DNA from 4 places in the Cobetia sp. 10Alg 146 genome. Region 1 is predicted to be linked to each of the others. Evidence: predicted binding sites of a transcription regulator. Region 1 holds the regulator's gene; each other region holds the start of a gene.

What was found. The regulator sigma-54, encoded in region 1, starts transcription at its own class of promoters, with help from an activator protein. The targets are predictions, from matches to a motif close to TGGCACNNNNNTTGCTNT.
Region 2: a site for sigma-54 is predicted at 1,840-1,857, ahead of QD172_RS12750 (NarK family nitrate/nitrite MFS transporter). Genes of this name have one in related genera too.
Region 3: a site for sigma-54 is predicted at 1,662-1,679, ahead of QD172_RS00065 (DUF3305 domain-containing protein). Genes of this name have one in related genera too.
Region 4: a site for sigma-54 is predicted at 1,328-1,345, ahead of glnL (nitrogen regulation protein NR(II)). Genes of this name have one in related genera too.

Annotation. Positions count from the first base shown of each region.
Region 1 covers NZ_JARWKT010000002.1:570,529-574,711, forward strand. Annotated here, with positions in the region: gene lptA (lipopolysaccharide transport periplasmic protein LptA) at 1-209, shown strand, start outside; gene lptB (LPS export ABC transporter ATP-binding protein) at 206-952, shown strand; gene QD172_RS05460 (RNA polymerase factor sigma-54) at 1,307-2,755, shown strand; gene raiA (ribosome-associated translation inhibitor RaiA) at 3,354-3,662, shown strand; gene QD172_RS05470 (PTS sugar transporter subunit IIA) at 3,672-4,142, shown strand.
Region 2 covers NZ_JARWKT010000006.1:251,385-255,567, reverse strand. Annotated here, with positions in the region: gene QD172_RS12760 (CmpA/NrtA family ABC transporter substrate-binding protein) at 1-810, opposite strand, end outside; gene QD172_RS12755 (ANTAR domain-containing protein) at 861-1,436, opposite strand; gene QD172_RS12750 (NarK family nitrate/nitrite MFS transporter) at 2,046-3,404, shown strand; gene QD172_RS12745 (hypothetical protein) at 3,575-3,742, opposite strand; gene QD172_RS12740 (N-acetyltransferase) at 3,970-4,183, opposite strand, start outside.
Region 3 covers NZ_JARWKT010000001.1:20,096-24,278, forward strand. Annotated here, with positions in the region: gene QD172_RS00060 (DUF3306 domain-containing protein) at 78-956, opposite strand; gene QD172_RS00065 (DUF3305 domain-containing protein) at 953-1,525, opposite strand; gene QD172_RS00070 (formate dehydrogenase accessory sulfurtransferase FdhD) at 1,872-2,759, shown strand; gene QD172_RS00075 (helix-turn-helix transcriptional regulator) at 2,756-3,697, shown strand; gene QD172_RS00080 (XRE family transcriptional regulator) at 3,844-4,183, opposite strand, start outside.
Region 4 covers NZ_JARWKT010000005.1:39,923-44,105, reverse strand. Annotated here, with positions in the region: gene glnA (glutamate--ammonia ligase) at 1-3, shown strand, start outside; gene QD172_RS10225 (DUF4124 domain-containing protein) at 425-1,066, shown strand; gene glnL (nitrogen regulation protein NR(II)) at 1,380-2,459, shown strand; gene ntrC (nitrogen regulation protein NR(I)) at 2,456-3,865, shown strand; gene QD172_RS10210 (deoxyguanosinetriphosphate triphosphohydrolase) at 4,093-4,183, shown strand, end outside.

The DNA of each region.
Region 1 (4,183 bases):
GCTACCACGCGCTGGAGCGTCGGGTGGAACTGGTCGGCGATGCCCGTCTGGAGAAAGGCGACGACACCTTCGAAGGTGGCTACGTGGAATACTTCCTGGACAAGCGCCAGGTCAATGCCAGCAATGGCAGCGATGCCTCATCCTCCGAGGGGTCACGCGTCCACATGACCCTGACGCCACGTGGCGCCAATGCCAGCAAGGATCAATGAGCATGACTGCTGCCAGCCCACGTACTCTCAGCGCTCGTCATCTGGCCAAGGCCTACAAGGGTCGCAAGGTCGTCAAGGACATCTCGCTGGAAATCCGCCAGGGTGACATCGTAGGCCTGCTGGGCCCCAACGGGGCCGGCAAGACGACCTCGTTCTACATGATCGTCGGCCTCGTGCGCTCGGATGCCGGTAGCGTGACCATCGATGACCACGACCTGTCCGGCGCCGCCATGCATCAGCGGGCTCGCGCCGGCATCGGCTATCTGCCCCAGGAAGCCTCGATCTTCCGCAAGCTCTCGGTATCCGACAACATCATGGCGATCCTCGAGACGCGCAAGGACCTGGATCGCAACGGACGCAAGGCACGCCTGGAGGAGCTGCTCAACGAGTTCAGCATCACGCATATTCGTGACAGTGCCGGCATGAGCCTTTCCGGCGGGGAGCGCCGCCGCGTGGAGATCGCTCGCGCACTGGCCACCGAGCCAGACTTCGTGCTGCTCGATGAGCCGTTTGCCGGCGTGGACCCCATCTCGGTGGGCGAGATCAAGAGCATCGTGCGCCAGCTGCGTGACCGCGGCATCGGGGTGCTGATCACCGATCACAACGTGCGCGAGACACTCGACATCTGCGATACCGCCTACATCGTGGGCGATGGCCAGATCATCGCGCATGGCGACGCCGACACCATCCTCGCCAACCAGCAGGTGCGTGATGTCTACCTGGGCCATGAGTTCAAGCTCTAGCCCGAGAGTGCCGTCAGCCTGGTAAGAGCCGTCAGCCTGGTAAGAGCCGTCAGCCTGACGAGAGCCGTCCGACCTCTTCTGCTCTCACCAGCACCCTCCAGCACCCGCCACTTCCTGCTTCACTGTCGGGGCCTCGTTCCCCGCCCCCTCACGCAAGCGCCTCGACAGGCGCTTGCGTGATCTCCCCGTGAACCCTCCTGCTCTGCCACACCTCACTCGAATGCATGACGTCCATACCACCTTGGTGGCAACATGGCATGCAAGTTGCTTGAATATTCTCGACTGCCCCTTGTCAGTGCCCCGACCCACGGTATAGCGTAGATGCACGTTCCTTTGCCGTGAATGACAGACCCCATGAAACCCACCTTGCAGCTTCGACTCGGCACTTCCCTGACCATGACCCCGCAACTTCAGCAAGCGATCCAGCTGCTGCAGTTGTCGACGCTGGACCTGCGTCAGGAGATACAGCAGGCGCTTGAGTCAAACCCCATGCTGGAGCTTGACGAGGAATACGAGTCGCTGGATGTCGCGGAGACACAGGACAAGAGCGAGATCTCCACCTCCGAGACCAACAGCGAGATTCCTGAAGAATACCCTCTCGACAGTGACTGGTCGGACCTCTACCAGGATCACGCAGGCAGCCTGACCAGTTCCGGCAGCGGAAGCTCGAGCGAGGACGGGCCGGACTTCGATCGCAACACCAGTGTCGAAAGCCTGCAGGACCATCTGCGCTGGCAGCTGGCGATGACGGACCTCGATGCGCGTGAACGGCAGATGGCGGAGAGTCTGATCGATGCGGTGGATGGGGCCGGCTACCTGAGCATGAGCCTGGACGAACTGGTCGATGGCCTGCGAGGTCAGGGACTGCCCGGCCTCAAGGCGTCGGAACTCGAGCAGGTCCTGCTGCGCCTTCAGCAGTTCGATCCCACCGGTGTGTTCGCTCGAGACCTGCGCGAATGTCTGCTGCTTCAGCTGGCCCTGCTGCCGGACGATCTGCCGCTGCTGGCCCAGGCCCGCCGTCTGGTGCGGCAATTCCTCGAGGCACTGGGCAATGACGATCGCAAGCTGCTCAAGCGTCGCCTGAGCCTGGATGATGATGAGCTGGATCACGTCATTCGTCTGGTACGGGCGCTCGACCCGCGCCCGGCGTCCGCCTGGGGCGAGCCTGCCAGTGATTACGTCATCCCGGACCTGCTGGTCCGTCATACGCGTCACGGCTGGCAGGTCGAACTCAACCCGGAAGCGCTGCCCAAGCTGCGTATCCAGCCGGAATATGCCGCCCTCATCAAGCGGGCCGACAAGTCCGCGGACAACACCTTCCTCAAGGACAATCTTCAGGAAGCCCGCTGGCTGATGAAGAGCCTGTCCTCACGCAATGACACCCTGCTCAAGGTGGGCCGCGAGATCATGGCGCGCCAGATCGACTTCCTCGAGCAGGGGGAAGAAGGCATGAAGCCGCTGATCCTTGCCAACATCGCGGAAGTGGTCGAGATGCACGAATCCACCATCTCGCGGGTGACCACCCAGAAATATATCCACACCCCGAGAGGCGTGTTCGAACTCAAGTTCTTCTTCTCGAGTCAGGTGGGTGGCAGCGGCAACGGTGACGCGCACTCCAGCACCGCGATCCGTGCGCGCATTCGCAAGCTGATCTCGGAAGAACCGGCGCGCAAGCCATTGTCCGACTCACGCCTGGTGGATCTGCTGGCCAGTGATGGCATCGAGGTAGCGCGCCGGACGGTCGCCAAGTATCGCGAGGCCATGGGCATCCCCTCCTCCAGCGAGCGCAAGCGCTTGGCGTGAGTCTCGACAACGGATACCCGCAGGCCAGCGGGCTCCACACGTCGGAGCGCTGAAGCTCGCCCCCTTGCACCTGCCATCCTGGCATCATCTGCCAATCGGTCGTCTGAATACCGGTTGGCAATGCCTGTCCTTGCGACTGCGTGAGTGACTTCACGCCCCAATTGCCTATTTTTCCAGCCACTTTTCTCCAGAGTGCTTTCTTTTTCCCTCACATCCCACGGACAGATAGCCAGGGGTCGCCACCGACTCCTGCCACACGAACGTCGACGTAAATGCTGACATTGGCCACAAACGGCCGGTTTCTCGAGCCCCATTCCGTCCGTGATGCGAGGCGATGCTCATGAAGAACCTGCTGATATCCCTCGCTGGGTTGAAGACAAGCCTTGCCCCACGATGCAGCGCAGCGTTGATCTTTGTTCAAAGCTTGGGCATTGTCGGGGTAGACGCTCGGTACACCGGCACCGCCGCTCTCGCCAGCAGATGATCGCCACGAGACCATGGCCGGAGTCAGAAAGTGGCCGCGCGTTCAATCAGGGTTTGCTCGCAGTCAAAAAGGGTTACAATTCAAAGGCAACCCGCTGGATAAAGGAGCGTGTCCATGCAAGTGAATATCACCGGGCATCATGTGGAACTCACCGATCCTCTCCGCGATTATGTCAACGAGAAGCTCGCTCGCCTCGAACGGCATTACGACAACATCACCAATGTTCAGGTGACACTGTCGATCGAGAAGGAACGCCAACAGGCTGCCTGCACCCTGCACGCCGCTGGCGCCGACCTCCATGCCCTGGCAGAAGACCCCAACATGTACGCTGCCATCGACGCGCTCGCCGACAAGCTGGACCGCCAGCTGGTCAAACACAAGGAAAAGTCCCAGGCTCGCTCTCAGGGCACCGGGACCCGTTGACCTTCTGCCATGACACTTGATCAGATCCTTCCCCCCGAGCGCACGCTCTACGGCGTCCCCGGGGGGAGCAAGAAGCGGGTGCTGGAATTCTTCAGCACCTTCATTGCTCAGAACATTCCCAGCCTGGACAGCCAAGAAGTCTTCTCGCGCCTGATCGGGCGCGAGAGACTGGGTTCGACGGGCATCGGCCACGGCGTGGCCGTGCCACATGCACGCAGTCCACACTGCAAGACCCCCATCGCGGCGTTCATGAAGCTCGGTGACCCCATCGACTTTGACGCCATCGATGGCGAACCCATCGATCTGCTGTTCGTGCTGCTGGTCCCCGAGGAGGCAGATGACACCCATCTCACTCTGCTCGGCCAGGTGGCGGAACTGCTCAACTCGCCCACCAACCGGGCAGCATTGCGCCAGGCAGACAGTCAGCGAGCATTGTTCGATGCCCTGACCTCGGCCATCGCCGAATTGCCGGCGCGCTGAACCTGCAAGCCCGGACTCGCTCCGGGCTTGTCGCTGACTGG
Region 2 (4,183 bases), on a different contig from region 1:
TTCATCATGCAGCCACTGCGCGGCCTGCTCACGGTTGCCCGGGCGGTCCAGCCAGGCACAGGCCTTGAGCAGCGCGCGAATCAGCGCCTGATGCGCCAGCGGGTGCTGCTCCGCCCAGTCCTCGCGCACGCCCAGCACCTTTTCCTGCCCGAAGCGCCAGATATCATGACTGCCCGCCACCACCTGCCCCATGCCCTGCACGGCGGCCAGACTGTTCCAGGGTTCTCCGACACAGAAGCCGTCCAGCGCGCCACTTGCCAGCTGCGCGGCCATCAACGGCGGGGCCACCGCACGCATCTCGATGTCGCGATTCGGGTCGATCCCGCCGGCCGCCAGCCAGTAACGCAACAGATAGCGGTGCGAGGAGAAGGGATGCACGCTGGCAAGCTTGAGCGCCGCCTCCCCACGCTGGCGGCGCGCCTGCACGTGCGCCGCCAGCGCCCGAGACACCGCCAGCGGAGAGCCCAGGTCATGCCCCTCCTCGGCCAGCGCTGCCATCAGGGCCCGCGACAGGGTGATGGAGTTGCCGCCCAGATTGAGCGTCATCGCGCTGATCACCGGTGTGGCGCGGCCATCCAGCCCCAGGGTCGAGGTCAGCGGCATCAGCGCCAGCATCTGCGCGCCCTGCAACACGCCGGTCTGCAGGTCATCGCGCAGTGCCGCCCACGACGGCTGCCACTTGAGCGTCACGGCCAGCCCCTCCTCACGGAAGAACCCCTGACGCTCCGCCACCACCAGAGGTGCCGCGTCATTGAGCGGCATCAACCCCAGCGTCAACTGATGGCCATTGAGAAGAGAATCACTGAGCATCACATCCACCTTTTGAACGATCGAAAGAGAAGGACATCACGAGACTCGGCTCAGTGCCGACGCGACGCCTTGAGCAGCTCATCGGCCAGCTCGTGCAATGCCAGACGCCGATTCATCGCGGTCTTGCGCAGATATTGGTAGGCCGCATCCTCCCCCAGTCCGCGACTCTCCATCACCAGCGCCTTGGCGCGATCCACGCTGCGCCGCTGTATCAGAGTGGTCTGGGTGCGATTGAGTTCGCCCTTGAGGGCACGGTGAGCCTCGAAGCTGGTGATGGCCACCTCGACCATGCTGCGCACCATCGCCGGCATGACGTGATCCACCACGTAGGCGGACACGCCGGCGCCAGCCGCCTGGCGCACCATATCCGGCGCGTCCTCACTGGCCAGCATGATCATCGGCTTGGGATAGTGACGCCCCAGCTGGCCGAGGTGCTCGAGGGTGTCACGGCTGGGCAGGTCGGCGTCGATGATCACGGCATCCGGCTGATGGTGCTGCACCAGCGCATGCAGGTCCTCGTGTTCATCGACCCGCAGCGCCACCTCGAAGCCGGCGCTCAACAGCGCCTGCTCCAGAGCGGCGGAACGCTCGCTGCGCACATCGACGATCAACACGGTCACGGGCATATCAGGCTTCCTTGGCAGTGTGTCAGGCGGTGGTGCCGGGGTGTCAGGCGACGCCTCGAGCGATCAGGCACCGACGTCCGAGATCAAGGACGACGGCGTCTTCGCAAGCGGGAGTCAGGATGGCGTCACGCCTCTGACACTGCAGGATTCATGCCACAAACTGGTGCAGCGCTGGACAGAAAGGCCTTCCGCAGTGCGCAAGGGCGCGCCCGGCTGCACAGCAATGATGCATGGCGTGATCTGGCGATCTCTCGCCCGCCACGTGCGCCAGACTGGATCATCCTCACCCCGCCGCGCACCGCCACTGGGCATCGCCCTGCTTACTCCCCACTGCTGTCTTGCCCGACATGATGATTCCAAGCCCTTGATATGACGGGGGTTGGACGCACAACACCCCCGCAAGTGGCGCGCTACTTGCTTTGAGTCAGGCAATGGCAGACAAGCGTGCCATGCATCATCCATGACGTGGACCAGGCTCCCAGGAGTACGAGTGCGTCGAACCAGGCCCCTCAATGACGAGGCGCCCCGCTGTCGTTCACAGCTGTTCGACCACCCGTCGTGCGCCGAGACCCTGGCGTCCGGCACCGACGCTGTACCAGGAGCCCACTCATGGATATTCGCAACAAGGCCAGCCGTATCCGGCTGTTCAGCTTCAATACCCCGCAGATGCGCGCCTTCCACATGTCGTGGTTCGCCTTCCACGTCTGCTTCTTCGGCTGGTTCGGCATCGCGCCCTTGATGGCCGTGGTGCGCGATGACCTCGGCCTGACCAAGACCCAGATCGGCAACACCATCATCGCCTCCGTCGCCATCACGGTGATCGTGCGACTTGCCATCGGCGTGCTGTGTGATCGCATCGGGCCACGCAAGGCCTACACCTGGCTGCTGTGCCTCGGCTCTCTGCCGGTGATGTGCATCGGCTTCGCCGACAGCTTCGAATCCTTCTTCCTCGCCCGTCTGGCCATCGGTGCCATCGGCGCGTCCTTCGTCATCACCCAGTACCATACCTCCGTGATGTTCGGCCCCAACGTGGTCGGCACCGCCAATGCCACCACCGCCGGCTGGGGCAACCTGGGCGGCGGCACCACCCAGATGCTGATGCCGCTGGTGATGGCCGGCCTTCTGATGCTGGGCGTCGAGCAGACCCTGGGCTGGCGTCTGGCGATGGTCGTGCCAGGCATCGTGCTGTTCCTCACCGGGATCGCCTACTACTTCTTCACCCAGGATGCGCCGGACGGCAACTTCAGCGAGCTGCGTGAGCGTGGTGAGCTGCCGAAAGCCGAGAAGGAATACAGCATGCGCGCCACCTTCGGCGCGGCGGCTCGCGACATCCGTGTCTGGGCCCTGTTCCTCGTCTACGGCGCCTGCTTCGGGGTCGAGCTGACCATCAACAACGTCGCCGCCATCTACTTCTTCGATCACTTCGATCTCGATCTCGCCACCGCCGGCCTCATCGCGGGCCTGTTCGGCCTGATGAACCTGTTCGCGCGCACCCTGGGCGGCGTGTTCTCCGACCTGTTCGCCCGTCAGTCCGGCCTCAAGGGTCGCGTGCGCTGGCTGTTCATCGCGCTGCTGTGTGAAGGCGTGGCGCTGGTCGGCTTCGCCCAGATGGAAACCCTCGCGGTAGCCATCGGCATCATGCTGGTGTTCAGCCTGTTCGTGCAGATGGCGGAAGGCGCCACCTTCGGGATCGTGCCCTTCGTCAATCGCAAGGCACTGGGCGCGGTGGCCGGTATCGTCGGCGCGGGTGGCAACGCGGGGGCTGTCGCCGCGGGCTTCCTGTTCCGCAGTGAAGAACTGACCTACCAGGAAGGCCTGATGTATCTGGGCATGGGCGTGATCGTGATCTCGCTGTTCGCCCTGCTGGTGCGCTTCAGCGCCGCCACCGAGGCCGAGGAAGGCCGCGCCTATGACGCCGCCGTCGCGGAACGCAAGCAGCAGAGCGACCAGCAGCCCGTGTCTGTCTGAGCCTGTCTCTTCCTGAGACTTTCTCAAACCTCTGATACATGCAGCCCTGATACACGGAGCCCTGATATACGAAGCCCTGACATGCAAAGGCCCCGCCTCATGAGAGGCGGGGCCTTTGTGCATTCACACCTAGCGGTTCGCCGTGCTCGCAGGCGAGTCACGGCCAGCCATCAGCTGTCGGTGGCGTTCTCGACGCTGTCACCGGCGTCTTCCACGGCGTTGTCCATCTTCTCGCCAGCCTTCTCCATCGGGCCCTCGTCCTCGCAACCGGCGAGTGACAGGCCACCGAGACCCAGCATGGCAATCATCAGCGAACTACCCAGAGTCTTGAGCTTCATGATGTCTCTCCTTGAATCATCGGTCGGGATAACGCCCCGGCCTGCACACCAGTACAGACAACAGCGCGGGGATACACAGGACATGGAGCGGGTGTCGCGCGGTTTCAAGGGTGGCGCAACGCCGAGTTGCAAGGGGATGACCGAGTGACGAGGCACACCCCACAGGGCAAGCCCCTTCGAGGAGCCCGGCTCAGAGTGCGAATCTGCGCTCGAGCCAGAGGCCCAGGTCAGAGGCCCAGGTCAGAGAAACCATGGTCGAAGAGCACCTCGCCTCCCAGCCCCGCCAGATAGTCCGGCACCAGCTCGATGGCCACGAAGGCGCCAGGCACATCCTCGTGATGGCAATAAAGGCCGTAATGGCGCGCCGGATGAAAGCCCAGATGTGCATAGAATTCGGCATGACCCGCCGCCACCACGGCGCCCGCTCCCAGCAGACGACAA
Region 3 (4,183 bases), on a different contig from region 1:
GGCAAGGGAATGACTCCGCATGCCGAATACGGAGCTCGCGCTGGGTCATAATGTCTCAGTGCCTGAGGGCAGGCGTGTCATTCTGGTGGTAGGGGCGATCTGTGGGTGGGCCCATGTCCGTCAGCCGTGACGTCATTGGTTTGGTCCCATGCGCCTTGCCGTGCATGCGTGTCATGCGCAAGGGCAGCATCAGTATCCCTGTGCTTGTCCTGCGCGTGCTCGCGATGGGTCTGTGGGCCGTGATCCGGTGATGTCTCATCCAGTGAGTCGAGACCTTGCTCATCCGTTGAGGGTGCAGCCTCCGGCGCCTCATCCTGCGGTTGATCTTCCGAGCCGTTGCTGGTGGCTACGCACTCAGCCTCGTCATCTTCCAGCTTCTCGAGTCCCTCTTCGACATCGCGGGTCCAGCGTCTCAGCGTCTCGGCCACACCTGCGGCGAGCGGACGCATCTGGGAGAAATCCTGATCGTAATCGTCCAGGCCATCGCGCAGGGAGTGCTCGCCTCCCATGAAGATGCGGCGCAGGGCGCGTTGTCGCAGCGCCGGGTCCACTCCTGCCTGCATGTAGGCACTGATATCCGCATCCGGCAGCAGGGTGTCGGGGTCTGGCAGCTCCACGACGGGTGGGGGCTCATCTGCCTCCTGTGCAAGGGCCTCGGCGTCGGTCGTCTCACTGCCGCCTTCAGCGGACGTTTCGCCATGCCGCTTGTTGTCATGCCGCTCACTTTGCAGAGCATGGCTTGGCTCGTCCGATGCCTCGCAGGCCCCTGTTTCCTTGGGTGCGGTCTCAGTGGGTGCGGTGTCATTGGCCGTGGAGGGCTGTGCGACCGTCGCCAGCCCAGCGGCGGCATCGGGAGAGTCCGTGGTCGTCCGTGAGGCTTCGGCGTGCTGCTTGCGGCGTGACCAGCGGGACAACAGGCCTTGCGAGGTATGGTCGCGGTCGTCGGAGTGACTCATGGCCCTTCCTTGTTGGCAGCATCGGCGTTCGGGCGCACGGTGTCGGTCTGACTGGCGCGCCCCGCCCCCTTGCGCTTCTTCTTCTTGCCTTCGTCGATGCGCTCACCATGTCGGGCGAGATAGCCCTCCAGCCAGACCATCAGGGCAGGAGGCATCGGGGTATCCAGTACCAGTTGGTCGCCATCCAGCCAATGCGAGGCCACTTCCTGGCAGGCGGTGACGACCCTTGGCTGCATGCCATCCGCTTCACGCTCTTCACACAAGACGAACAGGCGCGGCTGTTCGCAACGCAGGTTGTAACGATAGTCGGTGCGCTCGGTGAGATGCAGCTGCAGGGGCAGAGTGCGTTGAGGCTCCGGTTGCGCCGCTTGATCAGGCGTCCGGGGCGTGGTCTCGCCGTGATCCGCGGGCGCGATCCGGGAAATCACCCAGGTGTCGAGAGTGAAGCGGCCGAGAGTCTGCTGCGAGGGGGCCAGTGTCACGGTCAGCCAGCGAGTGTCGTCAGGTCGTGATGACTCGCGTGAGGCGTCGAGTGCCGTGTCCATCAACGGGTCGGGTGGCTGGGTCATGGCGTATCTCTTGAGGGCGTTCTGGAGGTTGTTCAGGGGGTGACCCGAGGCGAGGTCGGCGGCGTATCGGGTCCAAGGCGAGTCTGCATCAGCGTCGTGGCTCGTACGTTCACGAACATGCGACGCTCTACCGGTTTTAGCAAGAAGCGTGCCGCATGCGTCGAGAATTGCATGACGCGAGATCGCAATGGCTGCCGGATCAGGACAGCCTCTCGGCCTGACTGGTATTCTTTGAGCGCTGGGTGACGACGCATGCCGCAACCTGCATGGCAGGTTCGCCGTGTGGCGGCACCCTCCGGCATCAATTCGGCTCGAAGAGGGAGACCCCGACGCCATGAAAACCTCCATGCCTCCGGTCATCAGCAATGCTCGATTGCCCACCACGCTGGATATCGTCGTGATGGATGAGCGAGGCCAGCGCCAGACGCAGTCGATCGCTGCCGAGCGCGCGCTGACGATCTACCTCAACAAGCGTGAGATCGTCACTCTGATGACGCTGGGGGCCGAGCCTGAGGCGCTGGTCGCGGGCTATCTGCGCAATCAGGGCCTGTTGGGAGATATCGAAGACCTGGAGGCGCTGCAAGTGGACTGGGAGGTGGAAAGCGCCTCGGTGGTGACGCGCCATCTGCCGGAGGATATCGAGCAGCGACTGAGCAAACGTACCGTCACCACCGGCTGCGGCCAGGGAACCGTCTTTGGCAATCTGCTGGAGCGTCAGACGCTGGAGGCGCTTGATGATCGCCCCTTTCAGCAGAGTGTGCTGTATCAGCTGCTGGCATCTCTCGCGGCCCACAATGCCACCTACCGCAAGGCGGGGGCGGTACATGGCTGTGCGCTGTGTCGGGACGATGAGGTGCTGGCATTCATCGAGGATGTCGGTCGCCACAATGCCGTCGATACCCTGGCAGGCCTGAATTGGCTTTCACCTGTGCGCGAGGACGAGACGGATTACCGGGGTGCCAATATCTTCTATACCACGGGGCGTCTGACCTCGGAGATGGTGCTCAAGGTGGCGCAGGCGGGCATTTCGGTGCTGGTCTCACGCTCCGGGGTGACCCAGAAGGGCGTTGAGCTGGCCAGCCGCTTCGGGGTGCTGTTGATCGCACGTGCCAAGGGCAGCCACTTCCAGGTGGTGGACCCTGCCGGTCGAATGATACTGGACGCCATCCCTCCGCTGCGTGCCGGTGATCAACTTCGTGAAGCTGGCAAGTCTCGCCCGGGAGGCGAGCAATGAATCAGCCTGTTTGCGGGGATGCGACGATGCATGACAACCCCTTTCTGACGGTCCATGAGGTCGCACGACTGTTGCACCTCAATGAAAAGAAGATCTATCAGCTGGCCAGTGAGGGCACCATGCCGGCCACCAAGGTCACCGGCAAATGGCTTTTCCCGCGGCGCCTGGTCGAGCAATGGATTCTGGAGTCCAGCCATCATGGGGTGCTGGCGGATCGCTTGATGATCACCGGTAGCGATGACCCCTTGCTGGCAGCGCTGACGATGCGACTCAACCAGCAGCACGATGGCAGTGCCTTCTATGGCATGAGTGTCACCGGGACACGCCTGGGGCTGGATCTGTTGAGTCAGGGGCGAGCCGATGTCTGTGCCATCCACTGGGGGCGTGCCGAGGAAGCATCGCTTCGCCATCCGGCCTTGATCCGCGGGCACGATGGTTATCGTCAGTGGGTATTGGTCCGGCTGGCTCGGCGCACCCAGGGGCTGATCATTCGTCAGGAAGATCGCCACCTGCCGATCAATCCCGGCGGCCTGTTCGGGTCTCAACGGCGCTGGGTAGTGCGTCAGGAGGGGGCCGGTTCGCAGCGCTTCCTGCAGGAGTGGCTGTCCGGCCATCAGATGCGCCCGGAGCAGCTCAACACCCTCGCCATCGCCTACTCGGAGCGAGAGGTCGCATCACTCGTCGCGCGCGGGGAGGTGGATGTCGGGCCGGGGACGTTATCGGCCGCGAATGAATTCGGTCTCGGTTTCGTGCCGGTCTGTGAGGAGGCCTTTGATCTGGTCGTGCCACGCAACGTCTATTTCCGCGACCTCTTCCAGGGCCTGCTGGACTATCTGTCCACGCCCAATGGCATCCAGCTGGCACAGTCGTTGGGAGGGTATGACCTGCGTGAATGTGGTCAGCTCATCTGGCGAGGCGACGCCGCCCAACATGACTGAGTCAAGATCGCCCGCTAGCACCAGGCTAAACGGTGATGATGTGGGCGCTGCCTCTGCCTCGCCAGGCCATTGTTCTGGCGAGGTAAAGATCTTTCACGTCACATGCTCCTGGAGAACGGTTTAGCGTTGCGCCAGTGGGCGTATCATCAATCGGCGTCGTTGCGCGTGCAGACCGACAGCACTACGGCATCGTCTTCGCTGGTGGAAACCAGAGCATGGCCCATGTCGGAGTCGAAATAGATGCTGTCTCCATCCCCGAGAGGCAAGGGTTCATAGAACTCGGAATACAGCAGAATGCTGCCCTCCAGCACCATCAGGAATTCCTCGCCGTCGTGGCGCACCCAGTCGGGAAACTCCTCGAAGCTGCGAGCGCGCACCCGGGTCTTGAAGGGAATCATGCGCTTCTGAGCCAGCTGCCAGGAAAGCAGCTCATGTTCATAGGTCGGGGTCGGGTGGCTCTTGCCTTCACCGAGGCGTGTCAGATCA
Region 4 (4,183 bases), on a different contig from region 1:
TGATCTACCGACGGCGCATGTCGCTCACGGCCCCGCCCGGAGCAGTCTGAGCGCGGGGCATGCGTGAGGCGAGACACACAGGGTCATACCGACAGGTATGGCCCTGTTCTCGTTTCTGAGACATGTGCTCCAAGAGCTGACTCCCGGCTGTCCAGGACCCGCGACCCGTCGCGGAAAGTCGCGTCGCAACAAGCAGGGCTGGTATCAACGCGGGAAGCTTTGTAACTTGGCAGCAGGATATGTCACTTCTGGCACGCTGGCTGGTAGCGTTCGAGTGAGTGACACGACTGGCAGGAGCGGATGCGCGCTTCTGGCTTCCCATGACTTCTTCAGGAATTCCCGGATGTGGCCCTTCACTTCTTCTTCGCGTGGCATTGGTTCAGTGGGTGACAGCAGGTCCTTGCCGGTCAAGGGAATGCGGCGGATGGCTCGCCTGCCGGGCATGACGACGCTCGGTCTCTGCCTGTCAGCGGTGCTGGCCCTGAGCAGCGTCTCGGCGGAGCTCGAGGCGGCTCAGGTCTACCGGCACGTGGATGCCAACGGCAACGTGGTGTTCAGTGATCAGCCGGCGGGCGGCAGCAAGGTCAAGCTGACGCCGCTGAGTGTGGTGCCTTCCACCGAGTCTGCTCCCTCGCGCGCGCCTGCTTCGCGTGGCGTGTCATCTTCCCCATCCGAGACCGCTTCCCGTAGCCGACCCTCCGCGCCTGCCGTGGATGTCAGCTTCCGTGGCTATACCCGCTTCTTCATCCAGAGCCCGAGCAATGAAGAGACGCTGCCCACGGGGCAGGCCGGCAACCTGGCGGTGCGCCTGGCCATCGAGCCGCAGCTGCGTCCCGAGCACAAGGTACGCGTGACCGTGGATGGCGCGCCGTCGCAATCGGCCATGAACAGCAGTGTCTTCATGGTGCCGGGGCTCGAGCGTGGCAAGCACGTCATCCAGGCGGAGCTGCTGGATGCCTCCGGACGAGTGCGCCAGACCACCGAGCCCCGAGTGGTCTACGTGCAACGCGCCAGCGTCAATCTCCCGCGCAATCCCAACAACCCGGCCAATGCCGGGGGTGGCTGAGAGACGGGGGTGACAGCCCTCCTGGCTTGCGAACGACACGTGACTCGCGCGCCAGGTCATCAGGCCACCTTCGGGTGGCCTTTTTTGTCGCCAGGTCTGGCAACGGTATCGCCCGCGATGCAGCAGCACGCCCGCTGATGAGCAGGTCTGCTGCATCGGGTTGGCAGTGCGATCCTTTGGTGCACCATAATGGTGCTTCAAATCGACGCCCGAAAGAGGTGCATCGGCGCGGGTGCCATGCACGCGGCATTTGCACCAGACTGGCGCGGTTATTGCAGAACAGGGAGACGTACTGCGAATGGCGGATAAAGGCATGCATCAACGACTGCTCGAACACCTGAATACTGCCGTGGTGGTGCTGGATGCACAGCTGCGCGTGGTATGGCTGAACCCGGCGGCCGAGACGCTATTGGCGGTCAGCCTGGTGCGCGTCAAGGGCAGCTCCCCTGAACATCTGACCGGGCTGGATGAAGAGCCCATCAAGGTGCTGCGCAAGGCGCTGGAAGAACAGCATCCCTATACCCAGCGTGAGGCCGAGATCGTCAATGCGGCCAACGAGCCGCTGACGGTGGACTTCACCGCGACCCCGGTCAGCGCCAATGAGCTGCTGGTGGAAATCGAGCCGCGTGATCGTCTGATGCAGATCTCCCGCGAGGAGGCGCTGATCGCTCGGCAGGAAGCCGTCAAGGTGCTGACACGCGGGCTGGCGCATGAAGTGAAGAACCCGCTTGGCGGTATCCGGGGCGCGGCCCAGTTGCTGGAGCGCGATCTGCCGGAGCCGCAGATGGTGGAGTTCACGCGCATCATCATCGAGGAGGTGGATCGCCTGCGCGATCTGGTCGATCGCATGCTGGGGCCGAATCGGCCACCGCTGCAGTCGCCGGTCAATATCCACTCGGTGACCGAGCGGGTGCGCTCCCTGCTGGCGGCGGAAGGGCATCACATCAAGCTGACGGCCGACTATGACCCGAGCCTTCCTGAAGTCATCGGCGATGAAGGCCAGTTGATCCAGGCGGTGCTCAACATCGCGCGCAACGCGACCCAGGCCCTCAATGAGCAGCCGCAGCCCGAATCAGCCGATGGCAATGAGGCGCCGTGGGAGATCACCCTGCGCACGCGGGCCCGGCGGCAGTTCACGCTGGGTCATGAGCGCCATCGTCTGGTCTGCGAGCTGGCGATCAGCGACAACGGCCCGGGCATTCCCGAGGCGCTGCGCGAGACGCTGTTCTACCCGATGGTCTCGGGGCGCGCCGAAGGCTCAGGGCTCGGGCTTTCCATCGCCCAGGGCATCCTGCACCAGCATCAGGGGTTGATCGAGTGTGACTCGCGCCCCGGCCATACCGAATTCCGACTATTAATCCCACTTGCCGGCACTTCTGGAGATCCCTCATGAGCGAGACTGCACGCGTCTGTATCGTCGATGATGACCGCGCCATCCGCTGGGTACTGGAGCGCGCTCTGGCCCAGCCTGACCTCGAGGTGGAAAGCTTCGAGCGCCCGGATCAGGCAGAAGCCAGCATCATGCGACAGTGCCCGGATGTGCTGATCACCGACATCCGCATGCCCGGTATCGATGGCCTCGATCTGATGGCACGAGTCCGCGAGCGTTATCCGGACCTGCCGGTGATCGTGATGACGGCCCATTCCGACCTCGACAGTGCCGTGGCCTCCTATCAGGGCGGTGCCTTCGAGTATCTGCCCAAGCCCTTCGATGTGGATGAGGCGCTGGCGCTGGTGCGGCGCGCCGTGGCGCACGCGCGGGAATCCATGGCCCCCGCGGTGGTGCCGGAAGGATTGACCAAGGAGATCATCGGGGAAGCGCCAGCGATGCAGGAGGTCTTTCGGGCCATCGGTCGCCTGTCCCAGTCGCACATCACCGTACTGATCAACGGCGAATCCGGGACCGGCAAGGAGCGTGTCGCCCAGGCGCTGCATCAGCATTCGCCCCGCAAGGCCAAGCCGTTCATCGCGTTGAACATGGCGGCGATCCCCAAGGACCTGATGGAGTCAGAGCTCTTCGGCCACGAGAAGGGTGCCTTCACCGGTGCCACCGCTCTGCGTCGCGGACGCTTCGAGCAGGCCGATGGTGGCACTCTGTTCCTAGACGAGATCGGCGACATGCCGGCGGAAACCCAGACACGTCTGTTGCGGGTGCTGGCGGATGGCGAGTTCTACCGCGTGGGGGGCATCACGCCGGTCAAGGTGGATGTGCGTATCATCGCCGCGACCCACCAGCACCTGGAGGCGTTGGTGGAGGATGGTCGTTTCCGCGAGGATCTCTTCCACCGCCTCAACGTGATCCGCGTCCACCTGCCGCGGCTGTCAGAGCGCCGTGAGGACATCCCGCGCCTGATGCAGCACTTCCTCGCCGAAGCCGCACGCGAGCTGGCCACGGACCCCAAGGTGCTCACCGAGGCGGCCGAGAAGCACCTCACGCGTTTCGACTGGCCGGGCAACGTGCGCCAGCTGGAGAACACCTGTCGCTGGCTGACGGTGATGGCCTCGGGCCGCGAGGTGATGGTCGAGGATCTGCCGCCGGAACTGCGTGACGTCAGTGGCACCGAGGCCGCGTCCGGGGACTGGCGTGGTGCCTTCCGTGAGTGGGCGGACCGCGCGCTCGCCGCCGGCCACACCCATCTGCTGGAAGAGGCGGTGCCCGACTTCGAGCGCATCCTGATCGAGACGGCGCTCAAGCATACCGGCGGTCGCAAGGGCGAAGCCGCCGAGTTGCTGGGCTGGGGACGCAACACGCTGACGCGCAAGCTCAAGGTGCTGTTGCCGGCACTGGCCGAGGATTGAGCCGCCCCGGCGCCAGACAGTCTCGAGCGCCCTTATCATCAGGCTGAGCGGGAGATGAACCGCCTGAGCGGGTCGAGAAACCGTCTGGGCGGACAGGAGAACCGCCCAGCGGTCTGGAGAGAAAGAGAGCAGGGTGCCACAATCCCTGTTCTCTTTTTTTCTGCCCGTCATTCACCGTTGTCTGCTCGCCGGCGTCATTTCTCGGGCGCCTGCCAAGGAGTTGCCTGATGTCATCAATGAACTGGGAACGACTGCTGGAGCCGAGTCGCCTGCATGACGCACCGGGCACCGTATCGCGTGAGATGGGCCGTACGCCCT